3 regions of the Saccharopolyspora erythraea genome follow, and region 1 is predicted to be linked to each of the others. Evidence: riboswitches for the same ligand, from Rfam matches in the RefSeq annotation. Region 1 holds a riboswitch; each other region holds the start of a gene.

Region 1 (9,900 bases):
GGCTCGTCACCGCGGCCGAGCACGGCGGGGAGGCGACCCGCGTGGTGTCGGCCATGGCCGACGTCGTGGAGCAGTCGGTGGACCTCGATTCCGTTGCCGCGCTTGCTGATTCCGCTCCCGCGCTCGCCGGCGAGGTCTGGTGCGCGGATGCGGAGGTGCGCCGCGTCGACGGGAGTCCGGTGGTGGCGGTCGCCGGCGGCCCGGCGTTCACCTTCGGCTACGCCGAGCACGTGGAGCTGCTCGCCGCGGCCGGAGCGGAGGTCGTCGTGGTCGACCCGACGCGCGACGAACGGCTTCCGGCCGGTACCGCCGGACTGGTGCTGCCTGGCGGATTCCCGGAGCAGCACGTCGCGGAACTGTCGGCGAACTCCCTGCTGCGCAAGGACATCGCGGAGTTCGCGGCGTCCGGCGGCCCGGTGCACGCCGAGTGCGGCGGGCTGCTGTACCTGGTGGACGAGCTCGACGGGCATCCGATGTGCGGGGTGTTGCGGGCCCGTGCGGCGATGTCACCGAAGCTGACGCTCGGGTACCGGGACGCGGTCGCCGCGACCGACTCGGTGCTCTTCGCCGAGGGCGAGCGCACGAGCGGCCACGAGTTCCACCGCACCGTCCTGGAACCCGGTGCAGGAGAGCGGCCGGCGTGGCGCTGGCGGGCCGGTGGCGTGACCGCCGAGGGATTCGTCCACAGTGGAGTTCACGCTTCGTATCTGCACACGCATCCCGCGGGTGGCCCGGACGCGGTCTTCCGCTTCGCGGAAGCGATGCGGCCCCGGATCGGAGCAGCGGATCACCGACGGTGACCGCGAAACGGCGCGAGGTGCCCGCCCCGATTGAGCGACGGAGATCAAGAGGTACGGTCACACCCCGGCGAGGGCGACGACACGGCGCCTCGGCACGTCCGGCGTTTCCCGCCCGGCTCCGCACATCCTCCGGCACAGTTGCGATTGGTTGGACATGATTGGTGAAACACACCCGGGTCGCGTCTCTTTCGTCGGTGCCGGGCCGGGCGCGGCGGACCTGATCACCGTGCGCGGCGCGCGCCGGATCGCCGAAGCCGACGTGGTGGTGTGGACCGCGAGCCTGGTGGCGCCCGAGTGCATCCAGGAACACGCGCGCACCGACGCCGAGCTCGTCGACTCCTCGCGGCTGACCCACGAGGAGGCCGTCGAGATCTACCGGCGCGCCGAGCGCGACCGCCTCAAGGTGGCGCGGGTGCACTCCGGCGACCCGGCGCTGTGGGGCGCCGTCCAGGATCAGTACGACGCGTGCGCCCGGATGGACCTCGAGGTGGAGATCGTGCCGGGAGTGGCGACGTTCTCGGCGGCGGCTGCCGCGGCCGGGCGGGAGCTGACCGTGCCGGAGGTCGCGCAGTCGGTGGTGCTGACCAGGCTGGAGGGCGGGCAGCCGCCGATGCCGGAGCGGGAGCGGGTCCGCGAGTTCGCCAGGCACGGCACGACGATGGCGGTGCTGCTGTCGGCCGCCCGCGCCGGTCAGCTCGCCGACGAGCTGCTCGCCGGCGGCTACACCGACGACGTGCCGGTGCTCATCGCCTACAAGGTGAGCTGGCCGGACGAGGTGCTGCTGCGCACGACGGTCGGTGAGCTGGCCAAGACCGTCAAGCAGCACCGGCTGTGGCGCAACGCGCTGTTCATGGTCGGCAGGTCGCTGGAGGACCACGGGCGCCGCCGCAACTATCCGTCCGGGCACTTCCACGCCTACCGGCGTCCGGACGCGACGACCCGGCGGTTCACGCGCGGCGAGCACGGCGCGCGGGCCGCCGAGGTGCCCGAGACGCCGGTGAACGGCAACGGCAGCGCCGGGGGCAACGGCACCAGGCGGGAACAGCCGGGCTCGGACGTGGCCTGGTGGGCGGTGCGCAGCTGGCAGGAGACCGCGCGTGGCGCGGGCCGGCCGGGCAGCGGCCGCTCGTCCGCGAACAAGTCGGAATCCGTTGCGGCGCAACCACATCTGTTCCTCGATGAGGACGAGCCGGTCGGCGAGAGGGCCGCGGCGCCGGAGGTGCCGAGGCAGGCCCAGCCGTCGGCGTCCGAAGCGTCCGAGGCGGCATCGGGTGAGGGGGCGAAGCCGCGGGCGGGCGCTGATGAGCCGGTGGCCGCACGCGCGGACGCGGCCGCAGGCGAGAGCGCCGCCGGCGAGGCGAAGCCCGCCGCGAGGCAGGAGGAGTCCGCCACCGCGTCGCAACCCTGGTCCGCCAGCGCTGCCGAGTCCACCGGCACTGCTGAACCCGTCACCGCTGCGGAGCCCACCGGCGCCGCCGAGCCCGTCGCCGCTGCGGAGCCCGCCGGAAATGCCGCCGCCGCGCCGAAGCGCGCTTCGGCGGCGCGGCGCACCGGGACCGAGCAGGCCACCGCGTCGGTCCGATCCAAGTCCGGCAAGACCGCCGCGAGCAAGACCTCGGGCACCCGGGCCGCGAAGTCGGCGAAGTCGGCGAAGTCGGCCAAGACCACCAAGCCGGCGGGCGGAAAGACCGCCTCCGGCCGATCCGGTTCGGACTCCGGGAAGCGGAGCACGGCGTAGCCGCCGAACGCGTTCGTGGTGGACTGGTGTCCGCACGGTGGCTAGCGAGGCGAGGTGGGTGACGTGGGAGTCACGGTGATCGGGGTCGACGGCGCGGCGCTGCCCGACGGCAGCGCCGATGTCCTGGAAGAGGCCAGGCTCGTCGTGGGCGCGCGGCGGCACCTGGACGCGCACGCGCCCGACCACGCCCGCAAGCTGGAGCTCGGACCGTTCCAGCCTGCGCTCAACGCCCTGACGGCGCTGTCGGCCGATGAGCACGGCGTCGTCTTCGCCTCCGGCGACCCCGGCTTCTTCGGCGTCGTGCGCACGCTGCGCGAGCGGGGCATCCGCTGCCGGGTGCTGCCCGCGATCTCCAGCGTTCAGCAGCTCATGGCGAAGGCCGGCCGGTCGTGGGACGACGTTGCCGTCGTCTCGCCGCAGGGACGAGACATCACCCAAGCCCTCAACGTGTGCCGGGCGCGTCCCGCCGTCGCGGTGCTGACGGTGCGCGGCGCGGGACCGGCGCAGCTCGGCTCGGGCCTGGACGGCTGGCGGCGCACGCTGGTCGTGGCTGAGGACATCGGCGGCCCGAACGAGTCGCTGACCACCGTGGACCCGGCCGAGGCGGCGGCCAGGAGCTGGCGCGAGCCCAACATCGTGCTGTGCCTGGCCGATCCCGACACCGTGCCGCAGCGCAGCTGGCACGCCGGAGGTGATCCACTGCCGCCGGAGCCGGGCTGGGCGCTACCGGAGGACGAGTTCTCCCACCGTGACGGCATGGTCACCGCCTCCGAGGTCCGCGCCGTCGCGCTGGCCAGGCTCGCGCCGCGCCCCGGCACTCTGGTCTGGGACGTCGGCGCCGGTTCCGGCTCGGTAGCGGTGGAGTGCGCCCGGATGGGCGCGGCGACCATCGCCGTGGAGTCCGACGAGGCCCAGGTCGTGCGGCTGATCACCAACGCCGCCGGGCACGGCGTGGACGTGCGGGTCGTGGAGGCGGCGGCCCCGCAGGCGTTGCGGGGGCTGCCGAAACCGGACGCGATCTTCATCGGCGGCGGGGGTTCGGACGTCGTCGCCGCCTGCGCGCACGCCGGGGCCACCCGGGTGGTCGCGGCGCTGACGGCGCTGGACCGCGTCGCCGGCACCCGCGACGCGCTGCGCTACGCCGGCTACCAGGTCGAAGGCGTCCAGCTCTCGGCCAGCAGGCTGGTGGACCTGCCCGACGGCGCGCCGAGCCTGCAGCCGACCCAGCCGGTGGTGCTGATCTCGGGCCACCGCGAGACCTCGGGTGAGCAGTCGTGATCGGTCTGTTCGCACTCACCCCGGCGGCTCGCCGGGCCGCCGCCGAGCTCGCGTCGCGGCTCGGATCGGACGCGGTGCTGGCCGACGGGCCGCTCGCGCCGACCGTCCGGCGCATGTGGCCGCTGCTGGATGCTGCGGTGTTCTTCCTGTCCGCCGGTGAGGCGGTGCGGCTGGTCGCGCCGCTGCTGACCGACCGGCAGGTCGACCCCGGCGTGGTGTGCGTGGACGAGGAGCTGCGCTTCGCCGTCGCGCTGGACGGCGGGCAGGACGCGGGCGCGAACGCGCTGGCCCAGCAGGTCGCGGACGTGCTCGGCTGCACCCCGGTGATCACCACGACGCCGGGCGGTGGCAGCAGCTCGCCGTGGGACGAGGTCGTCGACCTGCTCGACGCCGCGGTGGACGGCGACATCGCCGCCTGCGGTGCCGCCGTGCTCGACGGCGCGCCGGTCCAGCTGCTCAACCCGCACGGGTTCCCGTTGCCGGCGCTGCCGGAGAACGTGTGCGCCGAGCCGAAGAATCCGCTGTGGACGGTCGTGATGGACGACCGCAGGCCCTACGGCGACGACCCCGAGCGCACCGTCCGGATCGTGCCCCGCACGGTCGTCGTGGGCGTCGGCTCGCGGCGCGGGGTGGCCCGGTCGGAGGTGACCGAGCTGGTGGCGACGCTGGAGCGCGGGCACGGCCTGGACCTGCGGTCGGTGCGCGCGTTCGCCACCGTCGAGGGCAAGGCCGACGAGGACGGCGTCGTCGAGGCCGTGCAGGACCTGGGCTTCTGGCACGCGGTGGAGGCCGGGGACGAGCTGCCGCTGCTGGTGTACCCGGCGGCGACGCTGGCCGAGGTCGAGGTACCCAACCCCAGCGAGGCCGTGGAGGCCGAGCTGGGCACACCGAGCGTGGCGGAGGCGGCGGCGCTGCACGCGGTCGCCGAGCACGGTGCGCCCGAACTCGTCGTGGCCAAGATCAGCAGCGCAGGCGCGACCATCGCGGCGGCCCGGCCCCGCCCGAGGGGCCGGCTCGCGGTGGTCGACCTCGGCCCGGCGCCCGACCTGCGCACGCCGCGCGCCGAGGCGGAGCTGCGCCGCGCCGCGGTCGTGGTCGACCCGGACGGGCGCGGCGAGGAGCTGCGGCACCTGCTCCGGCAGGGGACGGAGGTCCGCGCCGGCGGCGCGGCGGATGCCGTCGCGCTGGCGCGGTCGGGCCGGGCGGTGGCGCTGCTCTCCGCCGACGCCGACGTCGACGCCGCGGACATCGACGTCGTCCGCGTGCCGGGAGTGCCGTCGGTCTGAGGCTCGGGCGGGGCCGGGCCTCTGGGCGGTGGCCCCGGGCCGCGAGCGAGCCGGCCGGCGGCGGGCGCGGCCTGGCGAGCGGGCCATCCCGCCGCAAGCAAGCGCAGGCCACCTGGCGGACCGGGTGGCCGGGCTTTGTCAGGCAGGCAGGTGCACCCGCCGGTGGAGGCGGTCGCCGATGTCGTGCGCCGCGGTGTCCAGCAGCTTGTGCGCCAGCTCGAACAGGGCGCGGGCGACTGCGATCTCGTCGCCGATCTGCGGTACGTCGGGGTCGTCCGGGTGCCGCCGTGCGGTGCCGTGCCCGTGCAGCGCCTGCCCGTCGCCGGTGGTCATCCCGACGTCCGCGGTCGTCTTCGCCCCCGCCTCCACGACCTGAAGGTTCAACGTGATCGTCCGAGTCTCGTTCATGATCGCCTCCTCGGTCCTCACGTCGACCAGCATGCGCTGGTCGACGACCCAGCGGAAGGGTTGCCGACCTCACCAGGATGGGTGGCGCGGAGGCGGTCGGCGATGCGGATCACAACGTGCGGCCCAGCGCCCGGTCGGACGGCGTGCCGCGGTCCGGCGCCCGCCGCCGGAACCGCCGCGCGGATTGACCTCGGTCGGTCTGGCGGTCAGGATACGACGGCCTGCGGCGCAGGAACCCGGTGCGAATCCGGGACGGTCCCGCCACTGTGACCGGGGAGCGGACCCGACGTGCGGCCACGGCCCGTGAGGGCTGGAAGGCTCGGGTGACCCGCTGCGATCCGGGAGTCAGGAGACTCGCTGCCGGCCCCGCGTCGCGCCCGCGGCGCGCGGATCAGGAGCCCCAGGGCGGAGAACCCAGGAGATCCCGGCAGATGTCGATCGAGCAGCGATCCGTGCAGTCGCCCCACGCGTGGGGCGCCGTCGAGCGCAGGAAGGCCGCGTGGGTGCTCGCCGCGGTCGGCGCGCTGCACCTGGTGGGCTGGAGCGCCTACCTGCTGCACCAGCAGTCGTTCAGCGCGGCGGGCGGGCTGGCCGCCGCCGGGACGACTGCCTACCTCCTCGGCCTCCGGCACGGATTCGACGCCGACCACGTGGCCGTGATCGACGACGCGACGCGGCTGCTCATGCAGCGCGGGCGGCGCCCGGTGTCGACCGGCATGTGGTTCGCCCTCGGGCACGCCAGCGTGGTGCTGCTGCTGGCCTTCGCGGTCGCCTTCGTCGCGGGCCCGGCCGCGCAGGCGTGGGCGGAGGAGGCCGGTCTGCGGACCGGGCTGTTCGTCGACGTGGTCGTGGTCGTGGTGCTGGGCGCGCTGGCGGTCCTCAACGCCGTCGTGCTGCGCGACGCGCTCCGGCTGCTGCGCCGGGCCCGGCGGGGCGTCGTCGGCGAGGACGAGATCGAGCTGGTGCTCGGGCGGCGCGGGCTGATGGCCCGGCTGCTGCGCGGGCGGATGCGGGCCATGGTCGGCCGGTCCTGGCACCTGTTCGGCATCGGGCTGCTGTTCGGTCTCGGCATGCAGACCGCGACCGAGGTCACAGTGCTGGCCATGGTCGCGCCCGACCAGCACCTGCCGGGGATCGCGGTGCTGAGCCTGCCGCTGCTGTTCGCCGCCGGGATGTGCACAGTGGACAGCGTGGACGGCATGCTGATGTCGCGCGCCTACACCTGGTCCCTGGCCAGACCGCTGCGCAGGCTCTCGGTGAACGTGACGACCACGGCGCTGACGGTCGTGCTCGCCGCCTTGGTCGCGGTGGTCGTGCTGGCCGGGGCGCTGGCGGAGCTGGGGCTCTCGCCGCTGGAGCCGGTGGCGGGCCTCGGTGACCACTTCGAACTGCTCGGCTATCTGACGCTGGCGGCTTTCATGGCAGTATGGGGCGGCGCCGCGCTCTGGTGGCGGCTGTCCCGATCGGACGACCGCGCCGGCGGCGGACCGGCCCCCGCGACCGGCACGCCCGGGGCCTCCGGGACCGCCGGGGCGGCTGAGGCGACCGGCGCGCCGGGCGCGACCGGCGCCGGGCGGGCGCCCTCGGACGGCGCGCCGTGACCGGGCCGGTGCTCGTGGAGCCACGACGAGGTGGTGTTCGCGCTCCTTCCCAGCACTGATCCGGCGGTGGCGCCGGGCGAGACACGACACGGACAACGGACATGACCACGCACACTGAGCACCACTACTTCGCAGGACTCGACCTCACCGGCAAGCGGGTGGTCGTGGTCGGGGCCGGGACCGTCGCCCAGCGCCGGGTACCCAGGCTGATCAACGCGGGTGCTCTGGTCGATGTCATCGCGCCGGAGGCGACCCCGGCGGTGGAGGCGATGGCCGACGCGGGCGAGCTGCGCTGGCACCGCCGCCCCTACGCCGAGGGCGACCTCGACGGCGCCTGGTACGCGCTGGCCTGCGCGACCGGCGGCGAGGTCAACGCCGCGGTCGCCGACGAGGCCCTGCGTCGGCGGGTGTTCTGCGTGCGCGCCGACGACGCCTCGCAGGGCACGGCCGTGACCCCGGCGGTGGCCGAGCACGGCGGTCTGCTGCTCGGAGTGCTGGCGGGCGGCGACCACCGCCGCTCGGCGTCGGTGCGCGACGCCCTCGCCGAGGCGCTGCGCACCGGGGTGGTCGACGAGCGCGCCGAGGCGCCCGCGCCGGGCGTCGCGCTGGTCGGCGGCGGCCCCGGCGACCCGGACCTGATCACGGTGCGCGGCAGGCAGCTGCTGGGCCGCGCCGACGTGGTGATCACCGACCGGCTGGCGCCGCGGGAGCTGCTGGAGGAGCTGGGCCCGCACGTCGAGGTCGTCGACGCGTCCAAGATCCCCTACGGCCGGGCGGCGAACCAGGACGTCATCAACTCGCTGCTGATCGAGCACGCCAGGGCGGGCAGGTTCGTGGTGCGGCTCAAGGGCGGCGACCCCTACGTCTTCGGGCGCGGTTTCGAGGAGCTGCTGGCGTGCGTGGAAGCGGGGGTGGCCGTCACGGCCGTCCCGGGCATCACCAGCGCGTTCGCGGCACCGTCGGCGGCGGAAGTGCCGGTGACCCACCGCGGCGTGGCGCACGAGGTCGTGGTCGTGTCCGGGCACGTCGGCCCGCACGACGAGCAGTCGCTGGTGGACTGGCCCGCGCTGGCGAAGCTGCGCGGCACCCTGGTGCTGATGATGGCGGTCAAGCGCATCGGGGAGTTCGCGGAGGTGCTGATCGAGCACGGGCGCGACCCCAAGTCGCCGGTGGCGGTGGTGCAGGAGGCCACCACCCGCGGCCAGCGCGCCCTGCGCAGCACCCTCGACGAGGTGGCCGAGGCGATCCACGGCGAGGGCGTGAACCCACCGGCGGTGATCGTCATCGGCCCGGTCGCCGACCTGGCACCCGAGTCGCGTCGCTGAGACCGACCGCGAGCCCCCAACCCTGCCGGGGCGGGGGTTCCTCGCGAGTGATCCCGCTGGTCAGCGCTTGACTTCCGGATTTCCGCGGTAAGACTTGAGCCGTGGTCAAGACGCTGCATCCGCAGAGCTACCAGGACGTCTACTACGTCGGGGACTACTTCCGCCAGGGCAACGCGGTCGTGATGGACTTGACCGCCATGTCCAACGCCGAGGCGATCCAGCTCGTCGACTTCGCCGCCGGGCTCGTGGTCGGAAAGGGCGGCGACATGGACCGGATCGCACCAAAAGTGTTCCTGCTGCGGCCTCCAGGAGTGGAGGCCGCAGCAGCCGACCGCTGAGAAATCTTCCAGAAGTGGTTCGCGTAGTGGTGAGGGTGGCGGAACCTCAGAAGCCTGCCGGCTCCGGGATCGCCGACATCATGAATGCCCGATTCACCACGTCGGCGCTGTCCTCGCCAGAAGGCTTCTGAGAACCCGCGGCGGTGCGAGCCGACGCTCACACCGCTTGTGAAACTGCCCTAGCGGTCCTCGAGGTCGCCTTCGGCCTCGAGGTAGACCTCCTGCAGCGCCTGCAGGGTCTCCGGGTTCGGTTCCTCCCACATCTTGCGGTTCGCCGCTTCCAGCAGGCGCTCGGTGATGCCGTGCAGTGCCCACGGGTTGGACTCGGTGAGGAACTTGCGGTTCTCCGGGTCCAGCACGTAGGTCTCGGCCAGCTTCTCGTACATCCAGTCGCCGACGACGCCGGTGGTGGCGTCGTAGCCGAACAGGTAGTCCACCGTCGCCGCCAGCTCGAACGCGCCCTTGTAGCCGTGGCGGCGCATCGCCGCCAGCCACCGGGGGTTGACCACGCGGGCGCGGAACACCCGGGAGGTCTCCTCGGTCAGCGACCGGGTGCGGATCGAGTCGGGCCGGGTGCTGTCTCCGATGTAGGCCGCCGGGGCCTTGCCGGTCAGCGCCCGCACGGTGGCGATCATGCCGCCGTGGTACTGGAAGTAGTCGTCGGAGTCGGCGATGTCGTGCTCGCGGGTGTCGGTGTTCTTGGCCGCCACCGAGATCCGCTTGTAGGCGCTCTCCATGTCCGACCGCGCCGGCTCGCCGTCGAGGCCGCGGCCGTAGGCGAAGCCGCCCCACACCGCGTAGACCTCGGCCAGGTCGCGGTCGTCGCGCCAGTTGCGGCTGTCGATCAGCGGCAGCAGCCCCGCGCCGTAGGCACCCGGCTTGGAGCCGAAGATCCGCATGGTCGCGCGGCGCTGGTCGCCGTGCTCGGCGGTGTCGGCCCGGACGTGGGCGCGCACGAAGTTCTGCTCGTCGGGCTCGTCGAGGTCGGCGACCATCCGCACCGCGTCGTCGAGCAGCGCCACCACGTGCGGGAACGCGTCGCGGAAGAAGCCGCTGATGCGCACCGTGACGTCGACGCGCGGGCGGCCCAGCTCGTCGAGCGGGATCACCTCGAGCCCGTTGACCC
Region 2 (9,900 bases), 1.5 Mb from region 1:
GACCGGTCAGCGCGGCGATCGAAGCTCCGCCGGTCAGCACGAGATCGAGCACGTCGCGGCCGAGCGCGTCGGTGCCCAGCGGGTGCCCGGTGTCCGGCGGCATCAGCGGCGGCGACTTCGAGTCCGCCGGTCCCGCCACGAACCCGCCGAACAGGGCCATGAGCGCGGGTACGGCGAGCAACACCGCGGCGGAGGCCGCCGCGAGCAGGCGGGTCACGCCATCACCTCCCGTTGCGGTACGAGCCGCTTGGCGGCGATGTCGGCGAGCATGTTGACCGCGATCGTGACGGCGGCGAACACCAGCGCGTAAGCCTGCACCGAAGGCAGGTCGCGTGCCATGACGGCGTTGACGAAGCCGGAGCCCATGCCCGGCAGCGCGAACACCGCCTCGACGACGACCACGCCGCCGAGCAGCCCGTCGACCACCCTCGCCAGCTGCTGCACCGCGGGGCCGATCGCGTTGGGCAGCACGTGGCGCAGCACCACGGTCCGCTCCGGCAGGCCGTGGAATCGGACGTGCGTCGCGTACTCCGCGTCGTCGGCTTCGGCGACGCCGATTCGCACCTGCCGCGCCAGACCGCAGAGCTGTTTGCCGACCAGCACGCTGACGGGAAGCACCAGCAACGCCGGCTGGGCGGCCAGCTCCCAGCCCGACGCACCGGCGGCGGTGGCCGGAAGCCACGCGAGGTGCAGCGCGAAAAGCCCCACGAGCAGCAGTGCCAGCGCGAACTCCGGCACCGAGTTGAGCAGGAGCACCGCGCTGTTGAGCACCCGGTCCGGCAGCGAGCCGCGACGCAGGCCGCCGGCCACGCCGATCGCCACCGCCAGCGGCACCACGACGACCAGTGCCACGACCGCGAGTAGCGCCGTCGTGGTGAACCCGCGCGCGATGTCCTCGGTGACCGGGAGCCCGGTGAGCGACGAGCGGCCGAGATCGCCGTGGAGCAGACCGCCCGCCCACGCCGCGAAGCGTTCGAGCGGTGGCCGGTCCAGGTGCATCCGCTCCCGCAGTGCCGCGAGCTGTTCCTCGGTCGCGTGCTCGCCCAGCACCACCACCGCGGTGTCACCGGGTAGCAGCGACGTCAGCGCGAACACCGCCACCGACACCGCGACGAGCTGGAGGGCGGCGGTGGCCGCGCGCCGCAGCGCGGCAAGCGCCATCAGCCCACGACCGCGCGGTCGAAGCGCGCCCAGTCCAGCGAGTTCGGCGGTGCCGGGCGCAGCCCGCCGACCGAACTGGAGACCGCCACGTTCCAGTCGCTGAACCCCCACACCAGCAGACCGCTCTGGTCACGCGCGAGCCGCTGGGCGTCGGCGAAAAGCCGGCTGCGATCGGCTTCGCCGGGCGAGCCCATCGCGCGGGAGAACAGGGCGTCGAACTCCGCCGAGCGGTAGCCGGTGTAGTTGTTGCTCCCGGCGGTTCCGCGCATGCGCTGTTCCAGGAACGCGGGCAGCGGCAGGGGAGCGGTCCTGGTGTGGGCGGCGGTGCCGATCTTCTTGATGTCGGAGAAGTAGGTCTCCGACGGCCCCACGCGCGGGGCCGCCCGCAGGCCGATCTCGGCGAGCTGCTGGGAGAGCAGGATCGCCGCCGACTCGAAGTAGGGGTCGGCCGCGCTGGTGTGCAGGTCGAAGGCCAGGCCCTCCGCGCCGGCCTCCCGCACCAGTGAGCGTGCGAGCTCGACATCGCGTTCGCGGGGAGGCAGATCCTGCGGGTAGTACTCCAGCCCCATGCCGAACAGGTCGTTGCCGGGCTTGCCGTGACCGCTCAGCACCACGTCGACCAGCGCGCGTCTGTCCACACCGGACACGATCGCGCGCACCAGGCGCGGATCGTCGAACGGAGGCCGGTCGACCTTCAGCGCCACCGCCTGCATCGTCCCGCCGGTCGCGGCGAGCACGCGGGTGCGCGAGTCGCGCCCCAGCAGCGTGGCCGAGTTCGCGCTGACGTCGTGGGCGTAGTGCACCTGGCCGGACAGCAGCGCCGCAACCCGCGCGCTCTCCTCGTTGACCGGCACGAACTCCAGCTCGGGCGGAGTCGGCGCACCCTCCCAGTACCCGTCGAAGCGGGCGAGGACGGTCGAGCCGCCGGGCTGGAACGACTTGAACCGGAAGGGCCCGGAGCCGACCGGCGCGGAGAATCCGGTCGTGCCCGCGGGCACGATCTCGGTGGCGGGAGCGCCCCAGGCCGAGGGGAACTCGAAGTTCGGCTCCCGCAGCACCAGTTCCAGCTCGGTGGCCGAGCGCACGCGGCTCGCACCGAAGTCGACCCCGGCGAACTGCCGCGCCGCGGGCGAGCCCGTGGCCGGGTCGGCGACACGGCGGTAGCTGTAGAGCACGTCGTCGGCGGTGACGGGCCGGTTGTCGTGGAACCGGGCGGCGCGCAGCCGGACCGACCACCGGGTGCCGGTGGCGTCGGGCTCCCACGACTCGGCCAGGCGCGGTACCGGGCTCATGTCGTCGGCGTAGCCGACGAGCGTGTCGAACAGCGCCTTCGCCCGCGCCTGGTCGACGAACAGGGAGCTGGTGTGCGGGTCGAGCGTCTCCTTGGCCCCGGCGGTGGGGAACGCCACCCGCAACCGCCCGTCAGGCGCGCCCGCCGCACCGCAGGCGGCCAGCGGCGCGGCGGCGACCGCGCCGAGCGCGGCCTTGAGCGCGGTCCGTCGATCGAAGCGAAGCACTACGCCGTCCCCTCCCGGGTCGTCGCGGGCACCGGTTCGGCCCGCTCGGTGCGGCCGAGCAGGCCGCGTCGTTCCATCAGCGCCGCACCCGCGCCGCCGGCCAGCCCGACCACGAGCAGCGCCAGCCACGGCGACCAGGCCAGCGCCGTCTCGCCGGTGAGGTCGAGCAGCGCCCCGGCCAGCCAGCCGACCCCGGCCGCGACCACGCTGGAGACGAGGTAGTAGAAGCCGTAGTAGGTCCCCGCCAGCCGCTCGCTGCCCACCAGCGGCAGCAGTTCCATCGCGAACGGGTTGGTGATCGCCATCCCGACGGTGAACAGCGCGGTGGTCAGCAGCACCGGCACGCACACAGCGGCGGTCGCGGCCCAGTCGAGCTCGCCGCTCGCCCGCACCGGCAGCAGCGGACCGGTCAGCATCACCGGCACGAAGGAAACGCCCATGCACGTCAGCCCGATGGCGACCGAGCGGCCCGCGCTCCACCTCTGCCTGCACCACCGCGTGATGCGCACCTGGCCGAGGACGCCGATCAGCGTGGAGACCGCGAAGACCACCGCTACCGCCTCGCTCAGCCCGGAGACGCGCTGCGCCTCCAGCGGCAGCGAGAGGTAGAGCTGGTTGTAGAGCCCGAAGTACGCCGACAGCGCCAGCGTGAACGCCAGGAACCTGCGGTTGGCCACGACGGTGCGCCAGCTGCCCAGCACGCTCTGGCGCTGGGGCTCGACCTCGCGGTGGGGGAGCACGACGGCCTGCGCGATCGTCAGCACCGCGAACGCGACGCACGCCACGACCGCGATCAGCCGGAAGTCGACCCGCAGCAGCGCGGCGCCCAGCAGCGGACCGACGAGCGTGCCCGCGTGGGCGAACACGTTGAACACGGCGAAGGTCTCGGCGCGCCGTTCTCCCGCCTCGTGCATCAGGTAGGTGCGCACGGCGGGGTTGAACAGCGCGCCCGCCAGCCCGGTGAGCATGGCCGCCGCGAACAGCCCGGGCAGCGAGGTCAGCACGCTGAACAGCCCGAAGGCCAGCACCCGCAGCGCGCAGCCGGTGATGATCATCGGCCGGCAGCCGAGCCGGTCGGCGGCGGTGCCACCGAGCAGGAACATCCCCTGCTGGCTCAGGTTGCGCACGCCCAGCACCAGGCCGACCACCGCGGCGCCGTAGCCGAGGTTGTGGCTCATGTAGGCGGCCAGGAACGGCATGAGCATGTAGAAGCCCACGTTGATGCCGAACTGGTTGACCACCAGCAGCTTGGAGGCGGGCGAGAGCCGCCGGAACTCGCTGGTGTTCACAGCGCGTCCTCCTCTCCGCACACGGTGCAGGGCAGCCCCTCGGCGGAGCGCAGGGAACAGGGGTCGACGACCTTGCCGGTGCGCACCCAGCCGAGGGCCGAGTGCGGTCCGGCGTCGTCGAGCGGTTCGGTGACCGGGGCGCCCAGGTGGTGCTCGGCGAGGTAGTCGTCGGCGTAGATCGACTGCCAGTAGCGGTGCGGCCCGTCGGGGAAGACCCCGCAGACCCGGTCCGAGCCCAGCTCCCGGGCGCACCACGCGGCGGCCATCGCCACCGCTCCGGTGCTCCAGCCGCCGGTGACGAACGCCCCGGCGGCGAGCCTGCGGCAGGAGTCGGCGGCTTCGGCCGGTCCGATCCAGTGCACTTCGTCGAAGATGTCGTAGTCGACGTTGCCCGGGTGGATGCTGCTGCCCAGCCCGCGCATCAGCCGCCGCGCGGCGTCCTGGCCGAACACCGTGGAGCCGACCGAGTCCACCCCGACGATGCGCACGTGCGGCCACCGCGCGCGCACGACCGGCGCTATCCCCGCGCTGTGCCCGCCGGTGCCGACGCTGCACACCACCGCGTCCAGCTGGTCGAACTGCTGCACCAGTTCCTCGCCCAGACCGCGGTACCCGGCCGGGTTGTCGGGGTTGTTGTACTGGTCGGGCCAGTAGGCGCCGGGGAGTTCGGCGAGCAGTCGCGCCACGCGTTCGCGGCGGGCGCGCTGCCATCCGCCGACCGGATGCGGTTCGGTCACGATCTCGACCCGGGCGCCGTGGGCGCGCAGGAGTGCCGCGGTCATCCCGTCGAGCTCGCGGTCGGCGACGATCACGACCGGATGTCCCAGCGCGGTGCCGACGCAGGCGAGCCCGATGCCCAGCGTGCCGCTGGTCGACTCGACCACCGCGCCACCCGGGCGCAGCTCGCCCCGGCGCCGGGCGCCCCGCAGCAGCGACAGCGCGGCCCTGGCCTTCATCCCGCCCGGCGCGAAACCCTCCAGCTTCGCCCAGAAACCGGGGTGGGGGTGAGGCAGCGGCGTGTCGACCCGCAGGACCGGGGTGTCGCCGATGAGGTCCAGGACCGAGGCGCACCTGGCCCCGCCGCGCACGTCGGCTCGAGCGGTCAGCACGTCGCATCACCGCCCTGGGCCACGTAGGTGTGGATGTCGGTGCCGTCGCCGGTGAGCCAGAAGAACGGGTAGGGCTCGGCCGACAGCGCGTGCACGTGGGTGCCGACCAGCTCCCGCAACACCGCGCTCCCGGTCTGGGCGAACACGACCAGCGCAAGCCCGCGTTCCCGGCACAGCGCGGAGATCTCGTCGAAGGTCCCGTTGCCCAGGACCATCCCCGAGGCGAGCACCGCGTCGGCGCGGGAGATCGCCTCGCGGTGGTCGGTCGTGACCGGCTCGCCCCACTCGGTCGTCCCGCCGCGCAGGTCACACGGGACGCGGTGCGCGCCGCGTTCGCCGAGCGCGGCGAGCAGCGAGTTCACCACCCCGATCACCGCGACCGCGCCGCCCGGCCGCACGGGCACCAGGTCGGCCACCGCGCGGGCCCTGGCCACCGACTTCTCCAGCGAGGTACCGGCAGGGACGTGCACGAGGCTGGACCTCGGGTGCTGGGAGTGCGGTTGCAGCCAGGCCAGGTAGGCGTCGAGCACGGCGACCCGGACCGGCGCCTGGCGGTGCCCGAGCAGCTCGGTGACGGTGCGGCCGGCGAGATCGCCCACGTCGAGCGAATCCGCCTCGCCGGCTTCGACGGCGCAGGAACCGACCGCGTTGCCTACCCGCACGCTCAGCACGAAGTTGGCGTAGCCCGAGCGCCTTCCGGCGTGTTGTGCACTTTGGACGGTCAGGAAAGCGACCGAGATCCGGGCCTGCTCGGTTCGCAGGTCGGCCGCGCGCCGTTCGTCGTCGGCGCGGGCCCGGTCGATCAGCGCGGTCAGCGCGGCGTGTTCGGGCGCGCGAGCAGGGGATGCGATGCCAGCAGGCACGGGTGTCTCCACGTGTGAGAGATCCGGAGTCGGGTGGAAATCCGCCGACGGGCGGACGAAGGAGGGGATCACGCCCTGGAAGGCGTGGTTCCTCCGGACGACGCACGTGGACGCGTCGTGCCTCGAGCGGTGGAGACGCCACGGCGGCGGTGTCGGCCGGTGACGTGCGTGCAGTGCAGCAGCACCTCGGTACCTCCTCCGGGGCTCCGCGACCCCGTACGAATCGGCACGACGGCGCCAGTCTCCTGACTCATGGATCGTCGCCTTCCGCCAGCCTTCCCACCGGTTGCACGGCAGTGGCGCGGTGGCGGTGGCTCCCCATTCACAGTGGCGGGACCGTGCCGGAGTCGCACCGGCTTCCTGTCCGCCGTCGCGGTGAGAAACTCGCGAAGACGTTTGCAGCAGGCCGCCCGGGCTGTCAAGGGCAGCGGTCGCAGATCACGCCCTTGTCCGAACGCGCACTTGATGGGCCTTCCGGCGGACTGACGTTAGTCCGAACGGGCTAGAAGTTCGCGGAGTAGCACTATGAGAGTGGGCGGCGCGAGAAGTCCACAGTGGTGCTGTCCACAGTGGTTTGGTGGGATCGATCACTCGGGCGGCCGTGGTCCGATCGGCCCGGGGTGGTGGTGGCCCGCCGGGGCCTCCTGCGGATGGGCGCGGCGACCGCCGTGGGGCCCGGGCGGGCACCACGGGCGGAGCGCGCGAGGGACGGGTCAGCCCCGCTCGGGCACGGTCATCTCGCCGAGCACCGACCAGTCCTGCTGCGGGATCGTCGTGTTGATCACCCGCGGCGTCTCGGCCAGGTACTGCGGCAGGGTCTGCTGCGCCTGCTTGAAGTGGTCGGACTGCACGTGCTCGGCCCCCGCCTCGTCGTCGCGGAACGCCTCGACGAGCACGTACTCGTCGGGGTTCTCGATGCTGCGGGACCAGTCGAACCACAGGCAGCCGGCCTCGGCGCGGGTCGCGCGGGTGAAGTCGCCCGCGATCTCGGGCCAGCGGTCGGCGTGCTCGGACAGCACCCGGAACCTCGCGGTGATGAAGATCATCGATCTCGCTCCTTCGTCGCTCGTGGTGGAGGCGGTTCGGCCAACGTCCTCCGCCGGAATCCTAGGAAACCGCCGCGGCCGGTGCCCGAACGGCTTCCGGTGCCCGGTGCCGCCATGTCGTCGAGGTCCGGTGCCGCTTCCACGATCGTGCTGAGGCCGGACTGCCGGCGGCCACTTTCCGGTGTCGTGCCGCGATGGGACCGCACCTCATGCGTTGCCCCGCAACCTCGTTCGTGATCCTCGGCTGCTCGTGTGTGCGCTGAGGGTGACGAAAACAGGGCTCACCCTGCAGGGATGACACACAGCAGAGCGCCCCGGCATGCGAGCGGGTGCAACATCATCAACCCTGCTCGTGGCACAGCAGTTCCGTGATGTTCAAACGGGAAGGGCGAGCACACATGCGCACTGTGAAGAGGATCATCGTCGCCGGGGCCATCGCCGCGGCTGGCCTGGCGGTCGCCGCCGGGCCCGCCCACGCCGGATTCGCGGTGAGGGGGTGGGACTGCGTCCTCAGCGGTGGCGCTCCGATCAAGTTCGAGGGTGGCCGCCTGATGTGCTGGGGCGGCCACTTCGACGGCCACCCCGTGATCAAGGCTTCCTGGCACCACTGAGCCCCGCGCTCGGCACCGGTCACCATGGGAGGCCGCCGGCCGGTTCGGCCGGCGGCCTCTTCTGCGTCCATTAAAAAAGCAATCATGACTGCTTGCTTTTGGTTCGGCGCCGGTGCCACGATGAGCGCATGCACAGCGGTGAGCGGCGGGAACGCGTTTCGTCCGGGTCCGACCTGACCGAGCGGCTGCTCGCCGACCTGCGCGCCGAGACCGCCGACTTCGACGCCCTGGTGGCGGGGCTCGATCCCGCCGAGTGGCGTCGGGCGACACCCGCACCGGGATGGACGATCGCGCACCAGGTCGCGCACCTGGCGTGGACCGACGAGCAGGCCGTGCTGGCCGTGCGCGATCCGGAGGCTTTCCAGGCCGCGCTGGAGAACGCGGCCGAGCTCGCGCGCGAGGTGGACGACGCGGCGGCGCGCGGCGCGCGGGAGGACCCCGCCGCGCTGCTCGCGCGCTGGCGTTCCGGGCAAGCGGAACTGGCGGTGCTGCTGGCGGCCTGCCCCGGCGGCACGCGCCTGCCGTGGTTCGGCCCGCCGATGGGAGTCCCGTCGATGGTGACCGCACGGCTGATGGAGACCTGGGCCCACGGCCAGGACGTCGCCGACGCGCTGGGAGCGCGGCGCGAACCCACCGACAGGTTGCGCCACATCGCGATGCTCGGCGTGCGAACTCGTGACTTCGCCTACGCGGTGAACGGAATCCGGCCGCCCGCCGAGGAGTTCCGGGTGGAGCTGATTGGGCCGGGCGGCGAGCGGTGGGGCTGGGGACCCGAGGACGCGGCGCAGGTGGTGCGCGGCCCGGCACTGGACTTCTGCCTGGTCGTGACCCAGCGCAGGCATCCCTCCGACACCGCGCTGACGGCCACGGGGGAGCAGGCCCGCCAGTGGCTGGGCATCGCGCAGGCCTTCGCCGGTCCGCCGGGACGGGGCCGTGAGGCCGCGGGTTCACCGGACGCCGGGGGCCGGCCCGGCGCATGACGCTCGTCCTCGCCGCACGCGGAAAAGCCCCGCGCGGACCCGGATTCCCGGAGGTGCTGTTGTGACCGACCCGTTCCGCGCTCCCGAGCGGGAGGAGCTGCGACGGACCGTGCGCCGCTTCGTGGAGGCCGAGGTCCTGCCGCACCAGGACGGCTGGGAGCGCGACGGGGAGCTGCCCCGGTGGCTGCACCGCAAGGCGGGTGAGATCGGCCTGCTCGGCGTGGCGTTCCCGGAAGAGGCCGGCGGTGGCGGCGGTGACATCGTCGACACCATCGTGCTCGGCGAGGAGATGCACTACGCGGGCGGTTCGGGCGGGCTCTTCGCGTCGTTGCTGACCTGCGGGATCGCGCTGCCGCACATCGTCGCGGCGGGCGATGCGGCGCAGGTTGGCCGCTGGGTCCGGCCGACGCTGGCGGGCGAGGCCATCGGCGCGCTGGCGGTGACCGAACCCGGCGGCGGCTCCGACGTGGCGGGGCTGCGCACCACCGCCGAGCGCGACGGGGACCACTTCGTCGTCAACGGTGCGAAGACGTTCATCACCTCCGGTTGCCGCGCGGACTTCGTCACCACCGCGGTCCGCACCGGCGGTCCCGGCGCGCACGGCATCTCGCTGCTGGTGGTCGAGCGGGGTACGCCGGGCTTCGAGGTCTCGCGCCGGCTCGACAAGATGGGCTGGCAGTGCTCGGACACCGCGGAACTGTCCTTCGTGGACTGCCGGGTGCCCGCGGCGAACCTGGTCGGCGCGCAGGACTCCGGCTTCGTCCAGATCGCGCAGCACTTCCTGACCGAGCGCATCATGCTCGCCGTCCAGGCCTACGCGGGCGCCCAGCGCGCGCTCGACCTGACGGTGTCGTGGTGCCGGATGCGCGAGACCTTCGGCAGGCCGCTGATCTCCCGGCAACTGGTCCGCCACACGCTGGTGGAGATGGCGCGGAAGGTGGACGTCGCGCGCAGCTACGTGCACGACGTGGCGCGCCGGCACCTCGCGGGCGACGACGTGGTGGCCGAGGTCTGCTTCGCCAAGAACACCGCGGTCGAGGCGGGCACGTGGGTCGTCGACCAGGCCGTGCAACTGCACGGCGGCGCCGGATACATGCGGGAGTCCGAGGTCGAGCGCCAGTACCGGGACATGCGCATCCTCGGCATCGGCGGCGGGACGTCGGAGGTGCTGGCCGAACTCGCCGCCAAGCGCAAGGGTTTCGTGGCCTGAAGATCCGTTCTGGCGGGGCGCTCGGCACCGTGAGGCGGGGTAGGTTGCGAGCAGGCGCCACGCGGGGGGAGGCAGGTCCATGCGCGAAGAACGACAGATCGGCGGTTCGCTGGA
Region 3 (9,900 bases), 2.9 Mb from region 1:
CGACGCCGGGTTGCTGCACGGCGACTGCATGACGGTCACCGGGAAGACCGTGGCCGAGAACCTCGCCGAGCTGGATCCGCCGGAACTCGATGGCGAGGTCCTGCACAAGCTGTCGAGCCCGCTGCACCCGACCGGCGGACTGACGATCCTGCGCGGATCGCTCGCGCCGGAAGGTGCCGTGGTCAAGAGCGCCGGCTTCGACTCGGCGACCTTCGAGGGTACGGCGCGGGTCTTCGACGGTGAGCAGGGTGCGATGGACGCCGTCGAAGACGGCTCGTTGAAGCCCGGTGACGTGGTGGTGATCCGGTACGAAGGGCCGCGCGGTGGTCCGGGCATGCGGGAGATGCTCGCGGTCACCGGCGCCATCAAGGGCGCGGGCCTGGGCAAGGACGTCCTGCTGCTGACGGATGGCCGCTTCTCCGGCGGTACCACTGGGCTGTGCATCGGGCACGTCGCTCCGGAGGCGACCGACGGCGGGCCGATCGCGTTCGTGCGCGACGGGGACCCCATCCGGCTGGACCTCGCGGGCCGGACGCTCGACCTGCTGGTGGACGAAGCCGAGATCGCGCGTCGGAAGGAAGGCTGGGTGCCACGGGAGCCGAAGTTCCGGCAGGGCGTGCTCGGGAAGTACGCACGGCTGGTCCGCTCGGCGGCGGAGGGCGCGGTCTGCTACTGAGAGGCGCGGTCTGCTACTGAGAGGCGCGGTCTGCTACTGAGGGACGCTGCCGCGTCCGTCCAGACGACCGCGGATCGGCGGTCGAACTCGGAAGGGTTCGGCCGCCGATCTGTCAGTGCGGTGCGCTCGCGCGTCGCCTACGTCGACGCAGGCGAGGGCGGCGCGGAGACAGTAGGCCGGTCGCGGCCTACTGCTGGTGCGGCGGCGGGGCCATCGGGGGCTGCTGCGGGGCTCCTGGAGCCGAAGGGAACCCGGGCGCGGACGCGTGTCCACCGGCCTGCGGGTAGCCGGGGGCGTGGGAAGCCGGGCCTGCCTGCTGCGGCTGGGCTTGCTTGACCAGCTCGTCGGCCTCGGCCCACGGCACCTGCGTGGTGGCACCGCACCACGTGCAGGTCAGCGCGTGCTTGATGTGGACGGGGAAGAGCGGGATGAAGAACAGGGTGAACTTGGTGACGCCCTTGTTCAGCGTGGTCGCGCACACCTGGTTGCAGTTGCGGCAGTGCAGGAGCAGGTTCGCCACTCGATGCACGGTCCGCCGCGTGCCGAAGATGATCACGGTTCCCCCTGGTGGAGCAAGGACAAGACCTGCGCAAAACCGTACGCGAGAGAATCCGCGAGCGGCACGGATCGGAAAATGTGGCCCCGGGCCCACCTCGGAAACGCGGTTCGCCCCGAAGGCCGGCCGCGGCGATGTTGCCCGAGGCCGACTGCGGCGGCGCGATCCGAGGCGGGCCGGGGTTCCGCGGCCGGGCGCTGGTGGGAGCCGTGGCGCCCGGCCGCGGAGTCTGGGTGGGGGTGTCAGTCCCAGTCGAGGGCGCCGCCGGACTGGTACTCGATGACCCTGGTCTCGAAGAAGTTCTTCTCCTTCTTCAGGTCCATGGCCTCCGACATCCACGGGAAGGGGTTGGCGATGTCGGGGAACACCGGGTCCAGGCCGAGCTGGGCGCAGCGGCGGTTGGTGATGAACCGCATGTACTCCTCGCACAGGTCGGCGTTGAGGCCGAGGATGCCGCGCGGCATCGTGTCGCGGCCGTAGGCCACCTCGAGCTCGCATGCCTCGGTGAGCATCGTGCGGATCTCCTGCTGGAACTCCGCGGTCCACAGGTGCGGGTTCTCGATCTTGATCTGGTTGATGCAGTCGATGCCGAAGTTCAGGTGGATCGACTCGTCGCGCAGGATGTACTGGTACTGCTCGGCGATGCCGACCATCTTGTTGCGCCTGCCCAGCGACAGGATCTGGGCGAACCCGGTGTAGAACCACATGCCTTCGAAGATCACGTAGAAGGCGACCAGGTCGCGCAGGAACGCCTGGTCGGCTTCGGGGGTGCCGGTCTCGAAGTCGGGGTTTTCCAGGTTCTGGGTGTAGCGCAGGGCCCAGGCGTCCTTGTCGGAGATCGACGGGATCTCCCGGTACATGTTGAACAGCTCGCCCTCGTCCAGGCCGAGGCTTTCGCAGATGTACTGGAAGGTGTGGGTGTGCACGGCCTCCTCGAACGCCTGGCGCAGCAGGTACTGGCGGCACTCGGGGTTGGTGATGTGCCGGTACACCGCGAGCACGATGTTGTTGGCCACCAGCGACTCGGCGGTGGCGAAGAAGCCGAGGTTGCGCTTGAGCATCATGCGCTCGTCGTCGGTGAGGCCGTCGCGGGACTTCCACAGCGCGATGTCGGCCTGCATCGACACCTCGGTGGGCATCCAGTGGTTGTTGCAGCCCGCGAGGTACTTGTCCCACGCCCAGCCGTACTTCAGCGGCAGCAGCTGGTTGACGTCGGCACGCGAGTTGATCATCGCCTTCTCGGCGACGTCCACGCGGCCGGCGTCGCGGTCGATCTCACCCAGCCCGGTGGCACTCGGCCCGGTCACGGAATCGGCAGTCATCAGGAAACTCCCCCTTTCAACGGTTCGGGTGACCGGTCGTGCCGGACGCGTGTTCCGGCACGACCGGGATCGGTCACTGGCAGGCTTCGCAGTCGGGGTCCTCAACCGAGCAGGCCTGCGCCGCCGGGGCGACCGGGGTGGTGGGCACGGCGTTGAGCTTGCCGTCGGTGCCGCGCAGGGTGCTCTTCTCCACGTGCGTCGCGCTGGTCGACCGCAGGTAGTAGGTGGTCTTGAGCCCCTGGCGCCACGCCAGCCGGTACAGCTCGTCGAGCTTGCGGCCGCTGGGCGCGGCGACATACAGGTTCAGCGACTGCGCCTGGTCGATCCACTTCTGCCTGCGCGCGGCGGCCTCCACCAGCCAGCGCGGCTCGACCTCGAACGCCGTGGCGTAGAGCTCCTTCAGCTCGCCGGGGATGCGGCTGATCGGGCCGAGCGAGCCGTCGTGGAACTTCAGGTCGGCGATCATGTCCTCGTCCCACAGCCCCGCCGCCTTGAGGTCGGCGACCAGGTGCGGGTTGACCACGGTGAAGTCGCCGGACATGTTCGACTTCACGTACAGGTTGCGGTAGATCGGCTCGATGGACTGCCCCACGCCGCAGATGTTGGCGATGGTCGCGGTCGGCGCGATCGCCATCACGTTGGAGTTGCGCATGCCCACCGCACGCACCCGCTCCCGCAACGCGCTCCAGTCCCGGGTCGTCGTCCGATCCAGCTCGACCTGGCCGTCGCGGGCCTGCTCCAGCAGCGCCAGCGAGTCGATCGGCAGCACGCCCTGGCTCCACAGCGAACCCTCGAACGACTCGTACCTGCCGCGCTCGGCCGCCAACTCGGCCGAGGCCGAGATCGCGTGGTAGGAGATCTCCTCCATGCTGCGGTCGGCGAACTCCACCGCCGCCTGCGACGACACCGGAATCCGCTGCACGAACAACGCATCCGAAAAGCCCATCAACCCCAGACCGATCGGCCGGTGCCGCAGGTTCGAGTGCCGCGCCTCGGGGATCGTGTAGAAGTTGATGTCGATCACGTTGTCCAGCATCCGCACCGCGGTCCGGGTCGTGCGCTCGAGCCGCTCGTGGTCGATGCCGTCGGCGGTGACGTGACGCGCGAGGTTGATCGACCCGAGGTTGCACACCGCGACCTCGTCACGGCTGGTGTTCAACGTGATCTCGGTGCACAGGTTCGACGAGTGGACAACACCCGCGTGCTGCTGCGGCGAGCGCAGGTTGCACGGGTCCTTGAACGTGATCCACGGGTGCCCGGTCTCGAACAGCATCGTCAGCATCCGCCGCCACAACTCCACCGCACGGACCTGCCGATAGACCTTGATCTCGCCCCGCTCGGCGGCCTGCTCGTAGTCGCGGTAGCGCTCGGCGAACGCCGTGCCGTAGAGATCGTGCAGGTCAGGCGTCTCGTCCGGGGAGAACAGCGTCCACGTCTCATCGGCCTCGACGCGGCGCATGAACTCGTCCGGCACCCAGTTCGCGGTGTTCATGTCGTGCGTGCGACGCCGGTCGTCGCCGGTGTTCTTGCGCAGGTCGAGGAACTCCTCGACATCGATGTGCCAGGTCTCCAGGTATGCGCAGACCGCGCCCTTGCGCTTGCCGCCCTGGTTCACCGCCACCGCGGTGTCATTGGCGATCTTGAGGAACGGCACGACGCCCTGGGACTGGCCGTTGGTGCCCCTGATGTGCGCGCCGATGCCGCGCACCGGGGTCCAGTCGTTGCCCAGCCCGCCCGCGTACTTCGACAGCATCGCGTTGTTGCTGATGGAGTGGAAGATGCCGTGCAGGTCGTCGTCCACGGTGGTCAGGAAGCACGACGACAGCTGCGGCCGGGTGGTGCCGGAGTTGAACAGCGTCGGAGTCGAGCACATGAAGTCGAACGACGACAGCAGCCGGTAGAACTCCACCGCCCGCGCCTCGCGGTCGTCCTCCCGCAGCGCCAGACCCATCGCCACCCGCATGAAGAACGCCTGCGGCAGCTCGTAGCGGGTCCCGTCGTGGTGCAGGAAGTACCGGTCGTAGAGGGTCTGCAGGCCGAGGAAGCCGAAGGACATGTCGCGCTCAGGCAGCAGCGCGGCCCCCAGCCGGTCCAGGTCGAAGGACGCCAGCTCGGGGTCGAGCTGGCCCAGCTCGACGCCGCGCGCGACGTAGTCGCGGAAGTAGGGCGCGTAGCGCTCGCGCATCTGCTCCTGGTCGGCGTCGTCGGGCCACCCGGCCAGGTAGGTCAGGGCCTCGCGGCGCAGCCGGTCCAGCAGCAGCCGGGCGGTGACCTGGGAGTAATTGGGTTCGGCCTCCACCATGGTGCGGGCGGCCATGATCTGGGCGATCGCGAGCTCGTCGGCGCTGATGCCGTCGAAGCTGTTGCGGCGGACCTCGTCGAGCACGGCGTCGGCCGACACTCCCCCCAGACCCTCACACGCCTGCCGGACCACAGCCGAAACCCGATCCCAGTCGGGTGCGCTGCTCGGTGCGGGTGCGGTGAGCGTTTCGGTCACGACGCTTTCTCCTCACGTGCTCGTAGGGCCGGCCCGGGAACACGGAGGCGTGCGGGATCGCGGCGACGGCACGCGTCGCCGGTCGTCCACGCGACCCGCCCTCGAGGCCCCGGACAGCGCGCACACCTCGTGCGCGCACCGATGGCAGGTCTTCGGACTCACGGGCGGCCTACTGGTCGTGGCTTCCCGGGCGCGTGCGCGCCCAGTGCCGTACCGGCCGGAGCCGGTCACGACGGTCGTTCCCGTTCACCGCTGCGGGGCAGTCCCGGATTCGCACCGGGTTCCCTGTTGCCTCACCTTCCGTGGTGATCCATCGGCGCGGGACACACTACATCTTGGGTTCGTCCACTTTGCGGCGGGCTAGATATCGGCGTGTCTTTGATGTGGAATGGACAGCGGGTCGCGTCGCGGTCACTCCTGGGTCGCACGCAGCCGGCGGCCCAACGGAAAGGACCTCGCCATGAGCGGTGCCGTTGATCGACCGGAGCCGGACGAGCCGAGGCTGCGTTCCCTGCTCGCCGGGCTCACCGTCGAGCAGAAGGCTCGGCTGCTCACCGGGTCGGGGTTCTGGACCCTGCACGCGATGCCCGAGATCGGGCTGCGCCGGATGGTGCTCTCCGACGGCCCGAACGGCGTGCGCGGGACGAAGTGGGACGAGCGGGACACCTCGCTGCTGCTGCCGGTGGCGTCGGCGGTGGCGGCCACCTGGGACGTCGACGCGGCGCGGCAGGTCGGGGAGCTGTTCGGCGACGAGGCCCGGCGCAGGGGCGTGCACGTGGTCCTCGCGCCGACGGTGAACCTGCACCGGAGTCCCTTCGGTGGCAGGCATTTCGAGAACTTCTCCGAGGACCCCCTGCTGGTGGGCGAGATCGGTGCGCAGGTGGTCGCGGGCATTCAGTCGCGCGGTGTCGCCGCGACGCCCAAGCACTTCGTAGCCAACGACAGCGAGACCGGGCGGATGACCTACGACGCGGTCGTCGAGCCGCGGGTGCTGCGGCAGGTCTACCTGGAGCCGTTCCGGCGCATCGTCGAGCAGGCGCGGCCGTGGGCCGTCATGACCGCCTACAACTCGGTCAACGGGTACTCGATGACCGAGAACTCCGAGCTGGTGAACGGGATTCTCAAGGGCGAGTGGGGGTGGGACGGCGTCAACGTCTCGGATTGGTTCGCCGCCCGCGACTGCGAACGGTGCGCGCTCGGCGGGCTCGATCTCGTCATGCCGGGGCCAGGCGGGCCGTGGAGCGGCGGGGCACTCGCGACTGCGGTTCGCGAGGGGCGGGTCGCGGAGGAGTTGCTGGACGACAAGGTGTTGCGGCTGCTGCGGTTGGCGGCCCGGACCGGTGCATTGGACGGCGAATCCGAAGTGGACGCATCGGGTCCTCCCGACGACGCGCGTCCGGTGATCCGCCGGCTGGCGACGCGGGGATTCGTGTTGCTGCGCAACGCCAACGTCGACGACCAGCCCGTGCTCCCGCTGCCCACGCCGATCGGGAAGGTCGCTGTGATCGGGGAGAACGCCGTGCTGCCCGCGGTTCAGGGCGGTGGCTCTTCGCACGTCAGCCCGCCGCACGTGGTCACCCCGCTCGACGGCGTCCGCGCGGCGTTGCCCGACGCGGAGGTGGTTTTCCGCAGAGGAGTCCGGCATCGCAGGCTCCTCGACCCGGTCCCGCATGACCGCGTGCGCGACCCCGATGGTGAGGGAAACGGCCTGCGACTGGAGTTCGTCGGAGCCGACGGCGCAGTGCTGGGTTCCGAGCTGCGTGGCACGGAAACGTTGCTGTGGCTGGGGAAATCCGAAATGCCGAGCGGTACGGCGGTTTTGAGGTTGCGCGGGGACTTGCGAGTCGAACCCGGGGAGCACGTCTTCGGTGTGCACGGCAGCGGAAAGTTCGAGGTCGAGATCGCCGGGCGCGTCGTCTTCGACGGTGAAGTGGCACGCGAGATCGACACCGACGACCCGCTCGCGGAGATGATCGAACCCCCGGAGCAGCGCGTCGACGTCGTCCTGGTCGAGTCCGACCTGAGCGAGGACGGAACCGTTGCGGTGGCAGTGGATTTCGCTCCGGAGGGTGACACCGTCATCGCGCTCGGGATCGGGCACGGCGGGCTCGCGCCCGACGCCACGGCGGAGTTCGACGCGGCGGTGCGGGCCGCGCGCGAGGCGGACGTCGCGATTGTCGTGGTCGGGACCGATGCCGAGATCGAGACCGAAGGGCGTGACCGGCACAGCCTCGATCTGCCCGGCGCGCAGGACGCACTCGTCGAGGCGGTCGCGGCGGCCAACCCCCGCACGGTCGTCGTGGTCAACGCGGGCTCTCCGGTGCTGATGCCGTGGGTCCGCGAGGTGCCCGCGGTGCTGTGGACCTGGTTCGGCAGCCAGGAGTACGGGCACGCGCTCGCCGACGTCCTCCTCGGCGTCGCCGAGCCGGGCGGCAGGCTGCCGACCACCCTGCCCGCCGCAACGGCCGACGTGCCGGTGCCGCTGCCGCGCGTGCAGCCCATGGACGGCAAGCTGCACTACAGCGAGGGAACGCTGATCGGCTACCGCGCGTACCTGGCGCGTGACAGCCGCCCGGCGTTCCACTTCGGACACGGACTCGGCTACACGAGCTGGGAATACGTCGACGCCATCGTGGTACCGGGCGGGGTGCGGGTGACGGTCCGCAACTGCGGTGAGCGGGCCGGACGCGAGGTGGTGCAGGTGTACGCCGCCTCGCGCGGCCGTCCGCCGTGGCTGGCCGGGTTCCGCGTGGTGGACGTCGAAGCCGGCCAGGAGGCCGAAGTGGACGTTGCCGTCCGGATTCCAGACGACAGCGGCGAACACCGGTTGCTGACCGGCCGTTCATCCGGAGATATCAGGCTCACGATCGTCGTGAACGCCTAGGTCGCCGGGCTCCCCGGATTCAACCGGCCACAGCGGCTTGCGGAAGTGGGCGAAGGGTGTCGGCTTCACCCAATATGATGACCAGCGGTTGAGTGCGCGCTGTCGGTTCGGGAGGGGAGTCGCACACCGTGGTCTCGCATTTCGGTCCGTACCGGGTGGAAGGGCTGATCGCCCGCGGTGGGATGGGCGAGGTCCTGCGCGCCTATGACACCCGCCACGACCGCATCGTGGCGCTGAAGGTCCTCGGTTCCGGGGTCGCGGCGGACCCCGAGTACCGGGAGCGCTTCAAACGCGAGGCGCTCGCGGCTGCGCGGCTGCGCGAGCCGCACGTCATCCCGATCCACTCCTTCGGCGAGATCGACGGCCGTCTCTACCTCGACATGCGGCTCATCGAGGGTCAGGACGTCAGCAGGCTCCTCGCCGCGCACGGTCCGATGCCACCCGCCGACGCGGTCGAGGTGGTGCACCAGATCGCGCAGGCGCTCGACGCCGCGCACGAGGAAGGGCTGGTGCACCGCGACGTCAAGCCGTCCAACATCATCATCGGCCGCGGCGGCTTCGCCTACCTCGTCGACTTCGGCATCGCGCACTGGGCGGGCAACCGGACCAACCTGACCACGACCGGGATCGCGGTCGGGACGCTGGACTACATGGCGCCGGAGCGCTTCGGCGACGGGCCGGTCGACCACCGCGCCGACGTCTACTCGCTGGCGTGCGTGTTCTACCAGTGCCTCACCGGGGCCAAGCCGTACGCAGGGCACACGGCGGAGTCGCTGATCAACTCCCACCTCAACCGCGTGCCGCCGCGCCCGAGCGCGCACAACCCGGCGCTGCCGCCCGCCTTCGACCGGGTCGTGGAGGCCGGGATGTCGAAGGACCCGCGCAGGCGCTTCGCCACCGCAGGCGAGTTCGCCCGCGCGGCCAGGCAGGCGCTGACGGGCGCGGTGCCCGCGCCGACGCGCAAGGCGCCGAGCGGTCCGGGCGGACGCCGCTGGTGGCCGGTGGCCGCGGGGGTCGCGGCGGTCGCGCTCGTGGCGGGCGGGGCCGCGCTGTTCATGTCGCTGCCACCTGGCGGGAACGCGCAGGGCGGGGACACCTCGACCCCGCCGTCCCCGCCGCCGAAGCCGGAGTCCCAGCCGCCGCGGGCGCCCGGGGACCTCGGGCTGAGCGTGCCGATCAGCCTGCCGCCGTGCGACGGCGGCTATTTGGTGATGGTCGGGTCGTCGGTCAACCCCGCCATCTACGGCGAGCAGGTGCAGCGGTACCTGGACCAGTTCCCCGGCTCGAGCTACCAGCACTCGCCCTCGACCGGCTGCGAGTCGCTGCGCACCCACGTGGACGGCGCCGAGATCTACTCGGTCTACTACGGACCGTTCGACGACGAGGAAACCGCATGCGCGCGCCGAACCGGTTTAGGCGGGGATGCCTTCGTGCGGCGGCTCGACCACACCAGCCCGCCGGAGCACGTGGTCAGCTGCGGGTAGCGAAATCCGGTTGCCGGGGCCGACACAATTGGACGAATGGGGTTCCTCGAGGCGTCCGCACTGTCCTACCGGCTCGGTGACGGACGCGAGCTGTTCGGCGGTGTCTCCTTCCGCGTCGGCGCCGGTGACGTCGTCGCGGTCGTCGGGGACAACGGCGCGGGCAAGACGACGCTGATGCGGATCCTGGCCGGTGAGCTGAAGCCGCTCACCGGGGCGGTCAACGTCCAGGGCGGGCTGGGGGTGATGCCGCAGTTCATCGGCTCGATCCGGGACGACCGCACCGTCCGCGACCTGCTGCTGGCCGTGGCCTCCCCGGCGCTGCGCGCCGCGGCGTCGGAGCTGGACGCCGTCGAGCTGGAACTGATGGACACCGACGACGAGGCGACGCAGCTGCGCTACGCCGACGCGCTCGCGGCGTGGGGCGAGGCAGGCGGCTACGAGGCCGAGGTTCTGTGGGACACCGTGACGACGCTGGCCATGG

The links. A riboswitch is a leader RNA that binds a small molecule or an ion and turns the genes downstream of it on or off. The one in region 1 is predicted to bind cobalamin.
Region 2: it holds a riboswitch for cobalamin, as region 1 does, so the genes downstream of both, HUO13_RS23310 (Rossmann-like domain-containing protein) here and HUO13_RS29950 (HoxN/HupN/NixA family nickel/cobalt transporter) in region 1, are expected to answer to the same signal.
Region 3: it holds a riboswitch for cobalamin, as region 1 does, so the genes downstream of both, HUO13_RS06380 (ribonucleoside-diphosphate reductase subunit alpha) here and HUO13_RS29950 (HoxN/HupN/NixA family nickel/cobalt transporter) in region 1, are expected to answer to the same signal.

Annotation. Positions count from the first base shown of each region.
Region 1 covers NZ_CP054839.1:6,702,095-6,711,994, reverse strand. Annotated here, with positions in the region: gene HUO13_RS29975 (cobyrinate a,c-diamide synthase) at 1-800, shown strand, start outside; gene cobM (precorrin-4 C(11)-methyltransferase) at 955-2,538, shown strand; gene cbiE (precorrin-6y C5,15-methyltransferase (decarboxylating) subunit CbiE) at 2,602-3,816, shown strand; gene HUO13_RS29960 (cobalamin biosynthesis protein) at 3,813-5,102, shown strand; gene HUO13_RS29955 (DUF1876 domain-containing protein) at 5,241-5,510, opposite strand; cobalamin riboswitch at 5,697-5,886, shown strand; gene HUO13_RS29950 (HoxN/HupN/NixA family nickel/cobalt transporter) at 5,942-7,111, shown strand; gene cobA (uroporphyrinogen-III C-methyltransferase) at 7,213-8,436, shown strand; gene HUO13_RS29940 (cell division protein SepF) at 8,538-8,774, shown strand; gene cobN (cobaltochelatase subunit CobN) at 8,954-9,900, opposite strand, start outside.
Region 2 covers NZ_CP054839.1:5,179,908-5,189,807, reverse strand. Annotated here, with positions in the region: gene HUO13_RS23335 (ABC transporter permease) at 1-217, opposite strand, end outside; gene HUO13_RS23330 (ABC transporter permease) at 214-1,161, opposite strand; gene HUO13_RS23325 (ABC transporter substrate-binding protein) at 1,161-2,678, opposite strand; gene HUO13_RS23320 (MFS transporter) at 2,678-3,967, opposite strand; gene HUO13_RS23315 (PLP-dependent cysteine synthase family protein) at 3,964-5,076, opposite strand; gene HUO13_RS23310 (Rossmann-like domain-containing protein) at 5,070-5,939, opposite strand; cobalamin riboswitch at 6,156-6,326, opposite strand; gene HUO13_RS23305 (putative quinol monooxygenase) at 6,653-6,985, opposite strand; gene HUO13_RS23300 (hypothetical protein) at 7,384-7,596, shown strand; gene HUO13_RS23295 (TIGR03084 family metal-binding protein) at 7,725-8,576, shown strand; gene HUO13_RS23290 (acyl-CoA dehydrogenase family protein) at 8,638-9,786, shown strand; gene HUO13_RS23285 (class I SAM-dependent methyltransferase) at 9,866-9,900, shown strand, end outside.
Region 3 covers NZ_CP054839.1:1,373,015-1,382,914, forward strand. Annotated here, with positions in the region: gene ilvD (dihydroxy-acid dehydratase) at 1-676, shown strand, start outside; gene HUO13_RS06370 (zinc-ribbon domain-containing protein) at 864-1,196, opposite strand; gene HUO13_RS06375 (ribonucleotide-diphosphate reductase subunit beta) at 1,475-2,554, opposite strand; gene HUO13_RS06380 (ribonucleoside-diphosphate reductase subunit alpha) at 2,628-5,051, opposite strand; cobalamin riboswitch at 5,178-5,381, opposite strand; gene HUO13_RS06385 (glycoside hydrolase family 3 protein) at 5,512-7,935, shown strand; gene HUO13_RS06390 (serine/threonine-protein kinase) at 8,064-9,419, shown strand; gene HUO13_RS06395 (ATP-binding cassette domain-containing protein) at 9,456-9,900, shown strand, end outside.